Regions from separate parts of the Cupriavidus sp. KK10 genome, predicted to be linked through region 2. Evidence: predicted binding sites of a transcription regulator. Region 2 holds the regulator's gene; each other region holds the start of a gene.
What was found. The regulator FliA, encoded in region 2, starts transcription of late flagellar genes. The targets are predictions, from matches to a motif close to CTAAAGTTTNNNNNNNNNNNGCCGNTA.
Positions count from the first base shown of each region.

Region 1 (4,994 bases), 440 kb from region 2:
GAACCATCTCTCCACCAGGCTGCGTGAGCGCGCTGGCGCGCACGTGCGCGCGCTGACCCGCAGCAATTCCGGCCTGACCCTCGACTACGACAACCCACCGGGCGATCCCGGCCTGTTCGGGCCCGACGCGGTCTGCTGGCGCGTGCACGCCGACTTTCCGGCAATGCTCGCGGGCGGCGTCAGCGCGCTGCTGCTGCAGACGCTGCATCCGCTGGCGCTGGCCGGGGTCTGGGACCACTCCAGCTTTCGCACCGACATGCAGGGGCGCCTGGGGCGCACCGCGCAGTTCATCGCCGGCACCACCTACGGCAGCCGTGCCGATGCCATGGCGCTGATCGGGCGCGTACGGCGCATCCATGCCGGCGTGATTGGCGTGGCTCCGGACGGGCGGCACTATGCAGCCTCCGATCCGGCGTTGCTGACGTGGGTGCACGTGGCCGAGGTCTCGAGCTTCCTGGCTGGCTACCTGCGCTATGTCGGGCCACTGAGCAGCGCCGAGCAGGATCGCTACTACGACGAGGTCGCGCGCATCGCCGAGATGCTGGGCGCGGCCGACGTGCCGCGCTCGCGCGCCGAAGTCACGGCCTACCTTGAGGCCATGCGGCCTGCGCTGCTGGCCAGCGAACGCACCAGCGAAGTGGTGCGGTTGGTGCGGAAGATGCCGGTGGCCAACCCGCTGCTGCAGCCGGCGGTGCGCATCATGGCCCACGGCGGCATCGCCCTCCTGCCGCCGTGGGCACGGCACCAGCTCGATCTGGACGGCCCTTCGATACGGCGCCCGGCCGCACTCGCGGGCATGCATGTGCTGGCACCGGCGCTTCGCTGGGTGCTGGGCGCCGGCCTGGCAGCGCGTGCACGGCGGCGCGTGGCCCGCGGCACCGCCACCACGGCCGGCTGAGGGCCGCGCCGGCTATCGGCGTTCAGCGGACACTTCTTGAAGGGAAATGAGAATTGGCGGCAAAAACCCTCGCATTTCGGAGGATTGCGCGCCGCGAAAGTGGCGTTAAATCTGCCTCGGCATTCCGAACGGCCGGTCGGATTTACCAGCCGCACCAGCCACAGCGCCACAGAGCGCGATTCAAACGACGCAGGCAAAAAAGAAGCCTACGCGCGGGGTGCTCGTAGGCTTTCCAGGACTGCTCGAGCCGAAAGGCTCTTGCCAAGAATATAAACGCGCTTACATGAGGTGTAAATCCCGTTTCTATCAGGGGATTCCCTCATGACGATATGAGATCGTTTGCGCACTTTTGATAATTTGGGCCCTGACGCTACATCAGGGCATTTTTCGCATGGGCTGGCAATTTCCTCACGGGCCCCGTCCACACCGGGCCTGCCGGCCTGCATCCCTCGCCGCAGCATGCGGCAGCGCACAATCTGTTACAATATCCAAGCTTCGAGAGCAACACATTTTATAGAGCAAAGACTCTAGATCCGAATTGGCGCGCGGTTCGTCAACGCTTGTAGAACTTTGTTACTCTCAGCCCCGAAGTATTCCCCTTCTCTTCTGGCAGCACCAACCGGCGACGCCGCAGCTACCGAGAGCGGATGTTTCCCCTGCCGCCCTGGCCGCGCCGCACCCCAAGCCGCCGGCCAACGGACCATTATCAGCCGCCAGAACCCTAGTGGGCTCTTCCGGAGTCGTTGTGAAGAAGAAGGAAACCCGGCCCAGGTCACCGAGCCGAAAGCAACTGCAGCACCAGCAATTTGCAGCGTACAGCACCAGCCAGGCGCCTGTGATCGTCCACCTGTCCAACGGCGCGCGACTGCAGGGCCTCGTGCTGGCGTCCGACGACTACGTGGTGCTGCTTGGCCGGCAGCCGGACGACATCCGGCCCACGGTGGTCTACAAGCGGGCCATCTGCCTGGTCACGCTGGCCAATGCGCCGGACGCGCCGGTGGTGGCACCGGATCCGGCCCCGGCGCCGGACTTCCTGCCGATCTACATCCCCCGCACCCGCAAGCGCCGCTAGGCCAACGCCCGCCCCACACGCCTTCCCGCTCCGGCGCCCCCTGCCGCGCCGGGCCTCCGCCCGCCCTGCCGGCACCCCGCGAAACTATCGCGGAGATCACTCTAAACCTTTCCCTTGCCCGGTCGATAACCCAAGCAACGGAGGCACTCTACGCCCTGCAAAGCAGGCCGCCAACGTTACGGCACTAGCCGGAATGCCCAAAACTTTGCATATAGGAGTCGTACCATGGCGCAAGTCATTAACACCAATTCGTTGTCTCTGATGACTCAGAACAACATGAACACGTCGCAATCGTCGCTGAACACGGCGATCCAGCGCCTGTCGTCGGGCCTGCGCATCAACAGCGCCAAGGACGACGCCGCCGGCCAGGCCATCGCCAACCGCTTTACCTCGAACATCCGCGGCCTGACGCAAGCCCAGCGCAACGCCAACGACGGCATCTCGCTGGCACAAACGACGGAAGGCGCGCTGACCGAAGTCAACAACAACCTGCAACGTATTCGTGAACTGTCGGTCCAGGCGGCCACGGGTTCGAACTCGTCGTCTGACCTGAAGTCGATTCAGGATGAAATCAACCAGCGCCTGTCTGAAATCGACCGTACGTCGCAACAGACCGACTTCAACGGCGTCAAGGTTCTGGCCGGCAGCAACAAGCTGTCCGTCCAGGTTGGCGCCAACGACGGCGAAACCATCTCCATCGATCTGAAGCAGATCGACAGGACCACGCTGGGCCTGAGCGGCTTCTCGGTGGCCAAGAACTCGCTGGACGTTGGCCCGAAGATCACCACGATCAACGCTGCCGCTGGTACCGGTTCGTTCAACGTGAGCTTCGCTGCAGGCGACGTCACCAAGATCAACGCCGCAACCGGCAAGACCTTCGCCGCAGCGGACCTCGAACTGCACGAAGTCAAGACGGCTGCCGGTGCGAACTCGGGCCAGTTCGTCGTGAAGGCTGGTGACGACTACTTTGCCGCTTCGGTCGACCGTACCACCGGGGCCGTGAAGCTCAACGAAGCCGATGTTGCGTTCGACGACACCGCCAATGGCATCAGCGCCGCCGTCACGCTGCAAGACCAACTGGTGCGCGTTGCCAACGATGCTACAGGCGCTGCCACGGGCTACGTCACCGTGCAGGGCAAGAACTACGTCGCTGCCAATACGCTGGTCGACGGCGGTGCAGCCCCCACGCTCAACGTGGCCGTTGGCACGATCTCCCTGAGCGGCGCCACCCCCACGGCCGAATTCACGGGCGTTCCCACCGGCAACGCGCTGAAGAAGATCGACGCCGCGCTGAAGCAAGTCGACGACCTGCGCAGCTCGCTGGGTGCAGTCCAGAACCGTTTTGACTCCGTCATCTCGAACCTGGGCACCACCGTGACCAACCTGTCCTCGTCGCGCTCGCGCATCCAGGACGCTGACTACGCAACGGAAGTGTCGAACATGACCCGCGCGAACATCCTGCAACAGGCTGGTACGTCGGTCCTGGCGCAAGCCAACCAGACCACCCAAGGCGTGCTGTCGCTGCTGCGTTAATCGCGTCGGCGAAACGCGCAAGAAGGCTGGGCCGCAAGGCCCGGCCTTTTTGCCCGAGGAGCATTTCGCAGGCAGCCCGACTGCCTGCAAAGCGTTTCTCCTGGAACTGAACCCTCCCAACCCGGACGGAGTATTCGATGGCGCCTCCCCCGACAGTGAACCCCTTTACCGTGCGGATGCCAGCCGAAGGCTTAGCCGTTGCCATGCCGTCTGGCGGCGCCACCACCATGGCCAGCCAGGCTACGCAGCGACAGGATCGTGCCGTAACCAGCGACCACACAGAAGCCGCCCAGGGATTGGAAACCAGCGCCGCCATCGGCGAGCTGGTCGACGCGCTCAAGACCACCACCATCGGCCTGCGCTTCGAGATCGACGACGCCACGCACCGCGTCATCACCAAGGTGATCGACAAGGAAACCGGCGACCTGATCCGGCAGATGCCCACCGAAGAGGTGCTGCGCATTGCCCGCGCCATCGACAAGCTGCAGGGGTTGTTCATCAACCACGCGGCCTGAGCCCTGAATATCAGTTGAAGACGAGACAATAATATGGCAACGATCTCCTCCATCGGCATCGGTTCCAACCTGCAACTGAGCGATCTGCTGGACCAGCTGCAGAAGGCCGAGCAGGCACCGCTTGACGCTATCAATGCGCAGGCCAAGAGCTACCAGACCAAGTTGTCGGCCTACAGTCAGGTGCAAAGCGTGCTGGATGCCTACCAGGGCGCGGCGAAGAAGCTGTCCGATGCTGCCACCTTCGGCGCCGTAAAGGCCAGCGTCGGCAACACGGACGTGATGACCGTCACCACCGCTGCCAACGCCGTGCCTGGCAGCTACAGCATTACTGTCAACACGCTGGCCACCGCGCAGTCGCTGGTGAGCAGCAACGTTGCCGACCAGAAGGCCGCGATCGGCGGCGGCGAGCTCGTGTTCGACTTCGGCGAAGCGCTGGCCACCGGTGGCGCCGCCACTACCACCAAGAAGGTCACCATCCCCGCGGATTCTTCCCTCGAAGGGATGCGCGATGCCATCAACAAGGCCGGCATCGGGGTGACCGCCAGCATCGTCAATGACGGCAGCGCCAGCCCATACCGCCTGGTATTGACGTCGGACAAGACCGGAACGCAAGCCACCATGCGCGTGTCGTCGACCGATGCTGCACTGAACAGCGTGGTTGCGTTCGACCCGGCCGCGGCGCCCGCCGCCAACAAGATGGAACAGAAGGTGCCGCCTGCCAATGCGACGCTGAAGATCAACGGCATCGACGTGGTCAGCCAGAGCAATTCAGTGGTGGACGCAGCGCAGGGCGTGACCATGAACCTTGTCAAGCCAGGCACGACATCGCTGGTGGTGACCCGTGACAACGTCGCAATCAAGGCCGCCGTCCAGGCTTTTGTCACCGCCTACAACAACATTCAGAGTTCCGCCAAGTCGCTGACGGCATTCGATACCAAGGCCGGTACGTCCGCGGCATTGACTGGCGACGGCACGC
Region 1 covers NZ_CP073677.1:3,626,830-3,631,823, forward strand. The annotation lists gene KB879_RS16995 (oxygenase MpaB family protein) at 1-898, shown strand, start outside; gene KB879_RS17000 (RNA chaperone Hfq) at 1,644-1,970, shown strand; gene KB879_RS17005 (FliC/FljB family flagellin) at 2,196-3,503, shown strand; gene KB879_RS17010 (flagellar protein FlaG) at 3,641-4,018, shown strand; gene fliD (flagellar filament capping protein FliD) at 4,052-4,994, shown strand, end outside.
Region 1: the regulator FliA is predicted to act here: its motif matches at 2,072-2,098, upstream of KB879_RS17005 (FliC/FljB family flagellin).

Region 2 (4,994 bases):
CGGGCGCGCGGCCAGTCACGGGGCGGTGCGCCAGGCATGCCATCCATGCCGTGCCGTCCTTGCCGGGAAGTCCAGATGAAACAGAATCGCCGCAACGCCCGCAGCCTCGCGCAAGCCCTGCTGGCGGCCTGCCTGCTTGGGCCGGCCGCCGCCGGTGCCGCGCCGGCGCAGGTCATGCCCGTCGCCATGCAGGCGCCGGCCGCGCACGGCCAGCAGCAGGCTGCTTATGCAGGCAACCCCGCTGCCAACCCCGCTGCCAGCCCCTTTGCCGAAGACCCCGCGCGCGTTGCCGTCGAACGCTTCCTGCTGCAGCAGACCGCCGGCCTGCCGGGCAAGGTCAGCGTGCAGGTGGCGCCGCCTTCGGGCGGCCGCGCGCCGGATTGCCTTGCGCCCGACCCGTTCCTGCCCGCCGGCACGTCGACGTGGGGCCGCGTCTCCGTCGGCGTGCGCTGCGGCGGCGAGCGGCCGTGGGTGCGCTACATGCAGGCGCGCGTGTCGGTGCTGACTGATTACTACGTCGCCGCACGCGCGCTGGGCCCGGGCGAGCCGGTCAGCCAGGCCGATATCGAAGTCCGCCAGGGCGACCTGGGCACGCTGCCACGCGCGGTGATCACCGATCCGGCGCAGCTTGCCGGCGCGGTCACCGCCAACCGTATTGCCGCGGGCTCGCCGATACGCGCCGACCTGCTGCGCAAGGCCATCGCCGTGCGCCAGGGCCAGACCGTCACCGTGGCCGTGGAGGGCGATGCCTTCCAGATCACCAGCGAAGGCAAGGTGCTGGCCGATGCCGCCACCGGCAACACCGTGCAGGTACGCCTGCGCAGCGGCCAGGTGGTCAACGGGCTGGTACGCAGCGGCGACACCGTGGTGCTGCAGTAGCCCACCGTAAGTGCCTTGATCGTGGCCAAAAGACTGGAAACCCGTGGCAAGCGGCATGCGAAAATGCCGCCGAAACCGCTGCGCGGCGAAATTGGGGCGAGCGCCCTAAAGAATTCGCCGGCGCGACCGTAATGCCATAGGAAACCAGCAAGGAACGCCCCGTGAAGATCAACCACACCGCCTCGTCCCGGCCCGCCGACGCCCCCGCGGGCGACGCCGCCGCCCGGCCCCAGGCCGCGCCGGCCAGCGCCGCGGCGCCGTCCGCCGGCCTGAGCGTCAGCCCGCTGGCCGCCCAGGTACGCGACATCAGCGCCCGCCTGATGCAGCCCACGGACGACGATATCGACACCGCCAAGGTCGAAGAGATCCGCCAGGCCATCGCCGAGGGCCGGATCAGGATCGACCCGGGCAAGATTGCCGACGGCCTGCTCGCGACCCTGCGCGAGCTTGGCCAGGCCGAACCCCGCTAGCCCAAATGAACCAGAGCCTGATCCAGTCCCTGCAGCGCGAAACCGAAGGCATCCAGGCCTTCGGCCAACTCCTCGCCGAAGAGCGCGACGCCCTCAAGCGGGGCGACTTCCAGTCCCTGAGCGGACTGCTGACGCGCAAGGTTGAACTGGGCCAGGCCCTGTCCCGCCAGCTCAAGGCCCGCGAAGCCCAGATGGGCACGCTGGGCCTGCGCGCCGGCCCCGAAGGCCAGCTGCTCGGCCGCCAGGTCGACCCGGCCGTGGCCGACGCCTGGCGCCAGCTGATCTTCGCCGCCCGCACCGCGCGCGACGGCAACGCCCTGAACGGCGCCGTCGTCAACGCCCACCTCGACTTCACCCGCGAAGCCATCCAGGCGCTGCGCCAGCATAGTGGCGGGGATGCGGGGTTGTATGGGAAGGATGGGAAGGCTGCGGCTGGAGCGGGTGGGGTGAGTCTGGCAGCGGGTTGAAGCTATCGCCTGATGTTCCGTTCTTTCCTACCGAAACCCCACCACCAACTCATTGCTGCGCCCCTGCAGCACCGGCACCAGGCTACCCTGCCCCGGCACCCGGAACGCGAATACAAAGCCCTTGGTGGCATCATCCCCGAAGAACGCATCGGTCTTGCCTTCCGCCTGCGGCAGCAGCACGCAGCGCTGGGCATTGCAGAGATAGGCTTGCAGTTCCAGGGGTGGGGTTTTGGCGAAGCTGTAGCGCCAGCGCACCGACGTGATGACCCCTTCTGACTGCGGCAAGACGCCGATGGGCAGGATCGGCGGCGACACAGCACGCTGTCCGCGGCCGTAGAGTGCCGGCCCGTTGACCGATCCGGTCCAGGCATGGCGGGTGCCGCCCTCGATGGCGGCCCAGGCGCAGGCCGATACGGCAGCCAGCAGGCAGCAAGCGCCGCGCGCGGCGCGGCCCATCCTCTGCATCACAGCAAGCCGCGCAACTGGTTGCGCAGCCGCGTGATCGCCTGGCCGCGGATCTGGCACACGCGCGACTCGGTCACATCGAGCACCGCGCCGATCTCGCGCAGGTTCAGCTCCTGGTCGTAGCACAGCGACAGCACCAGCTTCTCGCGCTCGGGCAGCCGGTCGATGGCGCGGATCAGCGCCTCGCGCATGCCGCTTTCCATCAGCACGGTCAGCGGGTTGCCGTCATCGCTGCCGCCAGGGTGCCGGTCCAGGAAGTCTTCTTCGCCGGAGCGCTCGAAATCCTCGTAGTGCAGTAGCTGGCAACCATAGACCTCATTGAGCAGCAACTGGTATTCGTCCAGCGCCATCTCCATGGCCTCGGCCACTTCGGAGTCGACCGGCGCGCGCCCGAGCTTCTGCTCCAGCCCTCGCTGCGTGCGCTCGATGCGCCGGGTGAACTGGCGCAGGCTGCGCGACTGCCAGTCGTTGGCGCGCACCTCGTCAAGCATGGCGCCGCGGATGCGCTGGCTGGCATAGGTCTCAAAGCGAGCGCCGTGGGTGTCTTCATAGCGCTTGGCGGCATCCAGCAGGCCGATCATGCCGGCCTGGATCAGGTCGTCGATCTGCACGCTGGCAGGCAGCCTGGCGGCCAGTTGCAGAGCGATGCGGCGCACCAGCTGTGCATGCGCCTTGACCACATCGGCCTGTTCGAGCTTTCCCTGGATCGTGTACATGGTGCAATTCTCGTGAATGCTGGATTGCTGGACCGCCACAACGTGGGCGGGGGCTGGCTCAGGGTCTGGTTCGGTGAGATGGCATGACTGGCAGGCTTACGCCATTGCGGCTGCGGGCACGGGGGCGGACGCGTCCGCGCGCAGCGGCCAGGCGCCGATGCTGCCGGCGGTGCGGCGCAGCGCGGTGGTGGCCGGCGCCGCCGGAAACGCCTCGACCACGCAGCGCCCCAGTTGCACGCCGCGCGCCACTAGCGGGTCGGATGGCAACCAGCCCGCGCACAACGCCTCGACGCCCAGGTACTGGCTGGCCGTGCGCGCTAGATTGCGCAGGATTGCCTGCACCGTGGCCTCGCTCGCCGCCATGTTGACGATCAGGTGGAACTGGCGCCAGGCATACAGGTGATGCAGGCGCTTGATGCAGGCGTAGGCGGCGGTGATCGACGCGAGCTCAGGCCGCATTACGATCAGCACATTGTGCGCGCCGCCCGCGAGCGGCGACAGCGCGCCGTCGGCATCGACGCCGGCATCCACCAGCACGCTGCGAAAGCCACTCGCGGCAGCAGCCGACAAGGCGCTGCCCGGCACAGGCCGGCCAGCCGGCAGTACCGACAGCACGCCACCGGGACCGGTGCCTGCAGCAGCTTCCAGCGGCAGGCGGCCTGCGCTGACATCGGCCAGGGTGCCGGCGGGCCTGGCGCCGGACAGCCGCGTGGCGCGCGCCGCGGCAGCGTCTTCGTCGACCAGCAGCACGCGTTCGCCCTGCATGGCCAGCGCGTGCGATAAGCCCAGGGCCACGGTGGTCGCGCCGGCACCGCCTTCGCTGGCGACCACGGCGATACGGCGCGTCGTGCGCGGCGCCAGCATCCGGCGCAGGCTCTCGGCCTGGTCCATGGCGAGGGCGCTCACTGCAGGACCTCCATGGCTTCAGCGGACACGGCGGTGCCGCGGCCCGGATAGTTTTCCAGCACGTCGAGCAATGCCAGCATGCGGCCCATGCCTTCATTGAGCACCGTGCCCGGCACCGGCGCGCCCTGGCGCGCCGTGCGGCCAGCCAGGCGCGCGAGGAAGGCGGGCGCGGCCGCGGTCGGCGCGTGTTCCAGGCGCAGCACCGAGAGGCCCAGTTGCAGCGCGGCCAGCGCGGCGCCGGCGGCGTGGCCGCTTTCGGCGTCCTGGGCGAAGTGGTCGATGGCGTGGCGCAGCGTGCGCAGGCGCGCATCGGCTGCGTCGGTCCACAAGGCCCAGCGCGCCACCTGCGCGGCCTCCTGCGCCAGCGCCGGGTCGCACAGCAGGTAACGGGTATCCAGCAGTTCGCCGGTGGCGCGGTCGGCCAGGCGGGCCACCACCAGGCAGGCATCGATGCCGCCTTCGGGGGTGCCCTTGCCGCGCACCGGGCTGTCCGGTACGCGCACTTCGGCGCTGGCCAGCCAGCGCACGGCTTCACGCTCGCGCACGGTGTCCTCGCCGACGGCGTGGAAGGTCAGCGTGTCGGCCAGCGCATCGAGCTTCCAGGCGGCGCCGGCGCTGACTACGCGCGCGGTCTTGCGCGCGCTGGCCACCCAGCGCTCGCCGGCCTGCTGCCAGCGTGCCAGCATGGCGGCGGACGGTATGGCATCAATCAGGTTGACCACCTTGCGCGCGGCGCTCATGGCGGCGCGCAGGCTGGCGGCATCGGACTCGGCTTCGCCCAGCGGTTGGCCGGCACGGCCGGTCGAGGTCACGGTGGCGGCCAGCGGCATGCCGTCGCGGTCGGCGAACCACAGCGTGTGCTGCATCGGCTGCGGCGTGCGGCGGCCGGGCACGGCCACTTGCAGCGTGGCGGCGCTGGCCAGCACGTATTGCTCGCACTGGCGGGTCACGTCGCGGCAGACCGCTTCGCGCACCTGCTGCGACATGGCGCGCAGGGCCGGGGCGTCGGCGCCGCGCTGTTGCCACAGCGAGCGGGCCAGGTCGAGGCCCAGGCCCGCGCCATTGAGTTCTGCCACGCACTGGCTCAGCGC
Region 2 covers NZ_CP073677.1:4,067,050-4,072,043, reverse strand. The annotation lists gene flgA (flagellar basal body P-ring formation chaperone FlgA) at 76-879, shown strand; gene flgM (flagellar biosynthesis anti-sigma factor FlgM) at 1,041-1,349, shown strand; gene KB879_RS19010 (flagellar protein FlgN) at 1,355-1,816, shown strand; gene KB879_RS19005 (flagellar protein FlhE) at 1,844-2,281, opposite strand; gene KB879_RS19000 (RNA polymerase sigma factor FliA) at 2,281-2,997, opposite strand; gene KB879_RS18995 (AAA family ATPase) at 3,094-3,888, opposite strand; gene flhF (flagellar biosynthesis protein FlhF) at 3,900-4,994, opposite strand, start outside.

Region 3 (4,994 bases), 3.1 Mb from region 2:
CCTGCGCGCCGGTGCCGCCCACCACGATGCGCTCGCCGGCAGCAACATCGCTCTGCCGGATGCCGCTTTCGACGTTGACCTCGGTGCCGGCCTCGACCACGGCGTTCTCGATAAAGCGCGCCTTCACCGCGCCCTTGCAGCGCACACTGGCGCGGCTGATGCCGCCTTCGGCGCGGCCGGTGTCGGCCTTGCCGATGATGCCGCCCTTGACGATGACATTGCCGCCGGCCTCGACGTTGGCGGCTTCGATGGTGCCCTCGACCACCACGTCGCCGCTGACATTGACCGACATGCCGGTGCGGATATCGCCCGACACGCGCAGCGTGCCGTCGAACGCCACGTTGCCTGAGTGCAGGTCAACCGAGTCCACCTGCACCACCGGGCTGACCGAGATGCCGTGCACGCCCACCACCGGCGATCCTGCGATCACCGCGCGCAGCAGCTCCGGATCGTCGGCATCGGCGGCAGCGCCGGTCAGGCCTTCGGCAAAGGGCGGATCATCGACCGGATCGGCGGCGACGGGCTTGCCGAATACGTCGATGCCGTCATTGCCATGCACTGCCGGGATGCGCCGCATCAGCGGCGTGCCGGGGCTGACCAGCAGCAGGTTGCCCAGGTCGCGCAGGTCGACCTTGCCGGCCTCGTCGTCAGGCTGCGCCGGCTTGCGCGGTTCGAGCAGGTTGATAAAGCGCGCCGGCTCACCCTGGCGCGGCGCGACGCCGGCGGCAATGGTGCGCAGCTCGCAACGGCCTTCGGCCAGCGCGGCGTCCAATGCCAGGGTCTGGACCGGTGCCACCACGCCGCGTTCGGCCACGGCGCGACGGATGTCCTCCGCGCTGACCGGGCGGCCGCCTTCGGCTGGCAGCAGCGTCAGCCGCACGGCCAGGCCGTCGGCGGTGATGTCGAGCTCGAAGGCGCCGTCGATCAGCGCACCGATGGTGGCATCGATCTCATGCTCGGCCCGCTGGCATTGCGCCAGGAACTGCGCCACCGCGCGCGCATCCAGCCGCGCGCCGGCCCAGCCCAGGCTGTCCAGGCATTGGCGCAGGCTGGCCTGGTCCGGCGGCAGCCTGCCCGGCTGCGGCGTGTAGCGCGCATGCACCTGCTCGCCTGGCTCGGCAAGTTCCAGGCGCAAACCCGACTCATGCGTCATGCGTCCCCTGAATCGTCTTGTGGAGCCGCGCGGCGGGTGCCGGCGCTCCGCTTGTTATCGATCCATAACCAACGGCAGCCGCGCGGAGAACTTTAGCGCACAGCACCCCGCGTGGGGGGATGATCCGGACGATGCCCGGGTTATCTGACCGAGACCACCTCGATGGTGCCGGTCTGGCCGTTCTGCACGACCTCCTGCTTCATGACCAGGCCCATGTCGGGGCAGTACCAGTCCGTGACGCTGGCGGTCGCCGGCGGCACCGACACGGTGTGGCCCGCCACGGTGACCGGCGCCATGGTCGTGCTGCGCTCGTAGCGGACCGGCCAGCAGGATTTCTGGCCGAGGCGGGTGGGAATGGTCGCGCGCTTGCCGACGACCTTGCCGCCGATGGTGACCTTGGCGGACGGGATCTTGGCCTGGCCGGCGCTCTGGCCGGCGGCGGTCATCTGCAGGTCCATGCGCACGGTCTGCGACTCGCCCGGCAGCCGCTGCCCTTCCGCTTCAATGACGCCGCCGTAGGCCAGCGTGCCGACCGCGCTGCTGTCGAGCATGCCCGATGCCGTGCCGGCGGCGCTCTTGCCCTCGACCTTGCCCGGCGCGCCGCCGCGCGAGATGGTCAGGCGGTCTTCGATCACCGCCATGGTGTAGTCCAGCCGCGTCTCGTTGGCTGAGCCGGCCGCGGCCACATTCGACACGACGCTGATATTGGCATTGCACTGGCCCTTGCCCGACTTGCGCACGCCGGACACGGACATGGTCGCCGTGCCCGGCGCACCGCCCTGCATGGTCATGCGGATCTCGCCGCCGTCATGCATCCACGGCGCATCGCAGACGCCGGCCGCAGCGGCTGCCGGGAGCAGCAGCGCAGCCAGGGCCAGGCTTGCGCCAAGCGCCGTGCGGCGGTCGAGGGATTGACGCGCGGTCGCGCGGTCGGATTTCTTCGGCATCTGTCGCCTCTCCATTAGGGTCTGTTCAACAAGGCGCCGGCACGCTGGCGCTGCGGCGGACAGGCGTCAATCCTTGCACTGCGGCATGTCGCGGAAGCTGTCGCGCACCGTCGCACAGGACTGCGCCAGGCCATCCTTGTCGGAGACGCCGGCCCAGCGCGTGCGGATCGATTCCAGCTCGCCGGGCAGCCCGTCGCGCAGGGTCTGGGCGGCCGCGGCCTGCCCCGACTTGTCGAGCTTGGCCGCCATGTTCTCGGTGCAGGCGCGTTGCGCGGCCTCGGCTTCCTGGCAGGCTTTCGGCAAGGCATCGCTGGCCGCGGCGGAACGCCCTTCGTCCTTGCCACAGCTGGCAACGGCCAGCGCCAGCATGACCGGCAGGCAGGCACGCGGGATCCAGTACGACTTCATGATTTCTCCTTTTTCTTCACCACGGAGGCGGGGGTTTTCTGGAACGAGACGATGACCAGACCGCTTCGCTGCGCCGGCGCCGCCGGCTGGCGCAAGGGCGCCGCGGCGCTGTCGTCCTGGCCGCCGCGCAAGCGCGCATAGCGACCCAGCACCTGCGGCACGTAGGCCTGGGTCTCGGCAAACGGAGGGATGCGCGACCCGTGGCGCAGCACCGCGCCTTCGCCCGCGTTGTAGGCCGCCAGGGCCAGGCTGGTGTCGCCGTTGAAGCGCGACAACAAGCCGCCCAGGTAGGACGCACCGCCCTGCAGGTTCTGGGCCGGATCATAGGCATCGGTCACGCCCAGCATGCGTGCCGTGGCCGGCATCAGCTGCGTCAGGCCGATGGCACCCTTGACGGAGGTGGCTTGCGGGTTCCAGCCTGACTCCACCTCCACCATGGCCATCAGCAGATGCGGGTCCACTGCCGCGGCCTGCGCCGCGCGATGCGCGAGGGCAACCAGCTCAGAGGGTGGGGATTTGCCAGCGACGACGGCAGCCTTTGCCACCGGCTGCGTCGGCAGCCCAATAAACGCCCGCGCCGGCAACGCAGCGGGCGCCGCAGTGGGAGCCACTTCTGCCGTCCCGGCGCTGCGCGACGTAAGGAAGGTCACGCCGCTGCCGCGGTCGGCATGCATGACGATCTCGGCGCCGGCCGGCACCGCGCCAGCCAGCAGCATTGCCGCCACCACACCGCGCGCCGGCGCGGCCACAAGCGCTGGCATCACTGCTTGGCCAGCTCCACGCGGCGGTTCTGCGCGCGGCCGAATGGCGTGTCGTTGGGCATTAGCGGATGGGTGGCGCCATAGCCCTTGGCATCGAGGCGGTCGGCGGGCACGCCGGCGCTTTCCAGGTAGCGCTTGACGGCGGCGGCGCGGCGCTCGGACAGCGGCTGGTTGCGCGCGTCGCCACCGGTGCTGTCGGTATGCCCCTCCACGCGCAGGCGCCAGTCGGGATGCGCCAGCACCGCCTTGGCGGCACGGTCCAGCAGCGGCCGGGCCGCCGCGCTCAGCACGTCGGAATCGGTTTCGAAGTTGACGCCGTAGAGTTGCACGCGGCCTGCGCCTTCAAGGGCCTGGCCGATGGGATCGGGGGCGGCCTCGGCCTTCGGGAAGCACGGCGGCGCCTGGTCCGCCAGGCGCCAGCCGCCGGCTTCGCGCACGCTGTCGAAGGTGCGCGCATCGCCCTTCACCAGCGCGGCGTAGGCATGGCTGCCGTCCGGGCTGAATGCCATTGCGCCCTTCTCCGGCGCGCCCTCGGTGGTGCGCCGGAAGGCCAGCAGGGCGCCGTTTTCCAGCCCGCCGGAAATCGTGCCCAGCACCTGCGTGATCTTCATCTGCTTGTTGCTGTAGTCGCCTTCCACATAGCAGCCTTCCACCGCCGCGCCGTCCTGGTGAAGCAGCACGTAGCCGGACGAACCGAATTCCACCGGGAACTGGTAGATGCCGCCCACCTGGCGCACCTTGTCGGCCGCGGCCTCGGGCTTGCCATAGGCCATGAACTGCTGCAGGCCGATCTGGCCCTCGTCCTGGTCGCCCGACCAGCGGTTGCCGGTAAGCGTCAGGCGCAGTGCCCCGGCCTTGACGGGCTGAGCCAGCGGCACGCGGGTATCGTAGCCGTCCTGCCCCGGCAGATCCGCATCGTAGATCACGGTCCAGGGGCCTTGCGTGCCGCCGGCGGAGGCTTCGACGCGGGCATGGCGCGCATTGCTGCGCGCCCCGGCATCGGACAGGCCGCGAAAGCGCAGCACGTCGACAGATGACGCCTGCGCCAGCGCAATCACCAGCTCCTGCCGGCTGCCGTTGCGCATAAAGCCGGCATGGTCCGGAATCTCATTGAGCAGCGGATACCACGAGCGGTCTTCCTTGTCGCGGTTGACCACGAATGCACCGGACCACAGGCCGGCAACGTTGGTTTGCGCGGGCGTCGCCGGCGCCGATGCCGCGGGTTGGGCCGAGGCCGCTGCGGGCGCGGGCTGCGCATCGCCTTGCGCAGCGGCGCTGTCAGCGGGCTTCTTCTTGCAACCGGCCATGGCCAGCAAGGCCACGACGCCCAGGCCGATGGCGGCCTTGCGGGTCGTCAGTCCAAACGTCATTCCCTTCAAGGTACTTCCCCTTCTTCTTTTTGTGATGCCGGCCTGTCCGGTGCGCGCCTCAATGCGGGGCGCGCATCAGCATGTCGATCTTCTGCAGCCGCGCGCGGACTTCGCGCTCGAGCGGCGCCAGCGTTTCCGGGCTGGCACCGGCCTTGCTGGCGCGCGCGTAATTCGCGATCGCCTCGTTCATGCCGCGCTGCTCTTCGGCCAGCGCACGCTTGACCAGCTCGCGCTCATCGCTGGCCGCCACGCTCGGAATCGCCGCCTGCGCGGCACCCGCGACGGCGGCCTGCGCGAGGTCGGGCGCGTTGCCGCGTCCGGACAGCGCCGACGCCTGTGGCGCGGAAGCCGGCAC
Region 3 covers NZ_CP073677.1:995,982-1,000,975, reverse strand. The annotation lists gene KB879_RS04930 (DUF342 domain-containing protein) at 1-1,153, opposite strand, end outside; gene KB879_RS04925 (hypothetical protein) at 1,294-2,100, opposite strand; gene KB879_RS04920 (hypothetical protein) at 2,167-2,508, opposite strand; gene KB879_RS04915 (lytic transglycosylase domain-containing protein) at 2,505-3,269, opposite strand; gene KB879_RS04910 (OmpA family protein) at 3,269-4,639, opposite strand; gene KB879_RS04905 (hypothetical protein) at 4,698-4,994, opposite strand, start outside.
Region 3: the regulator FliA is predicted to act here: its motif matches at 1,223-1,249, upstream of KB879_RS04930 (DUF342 domain-containing protein).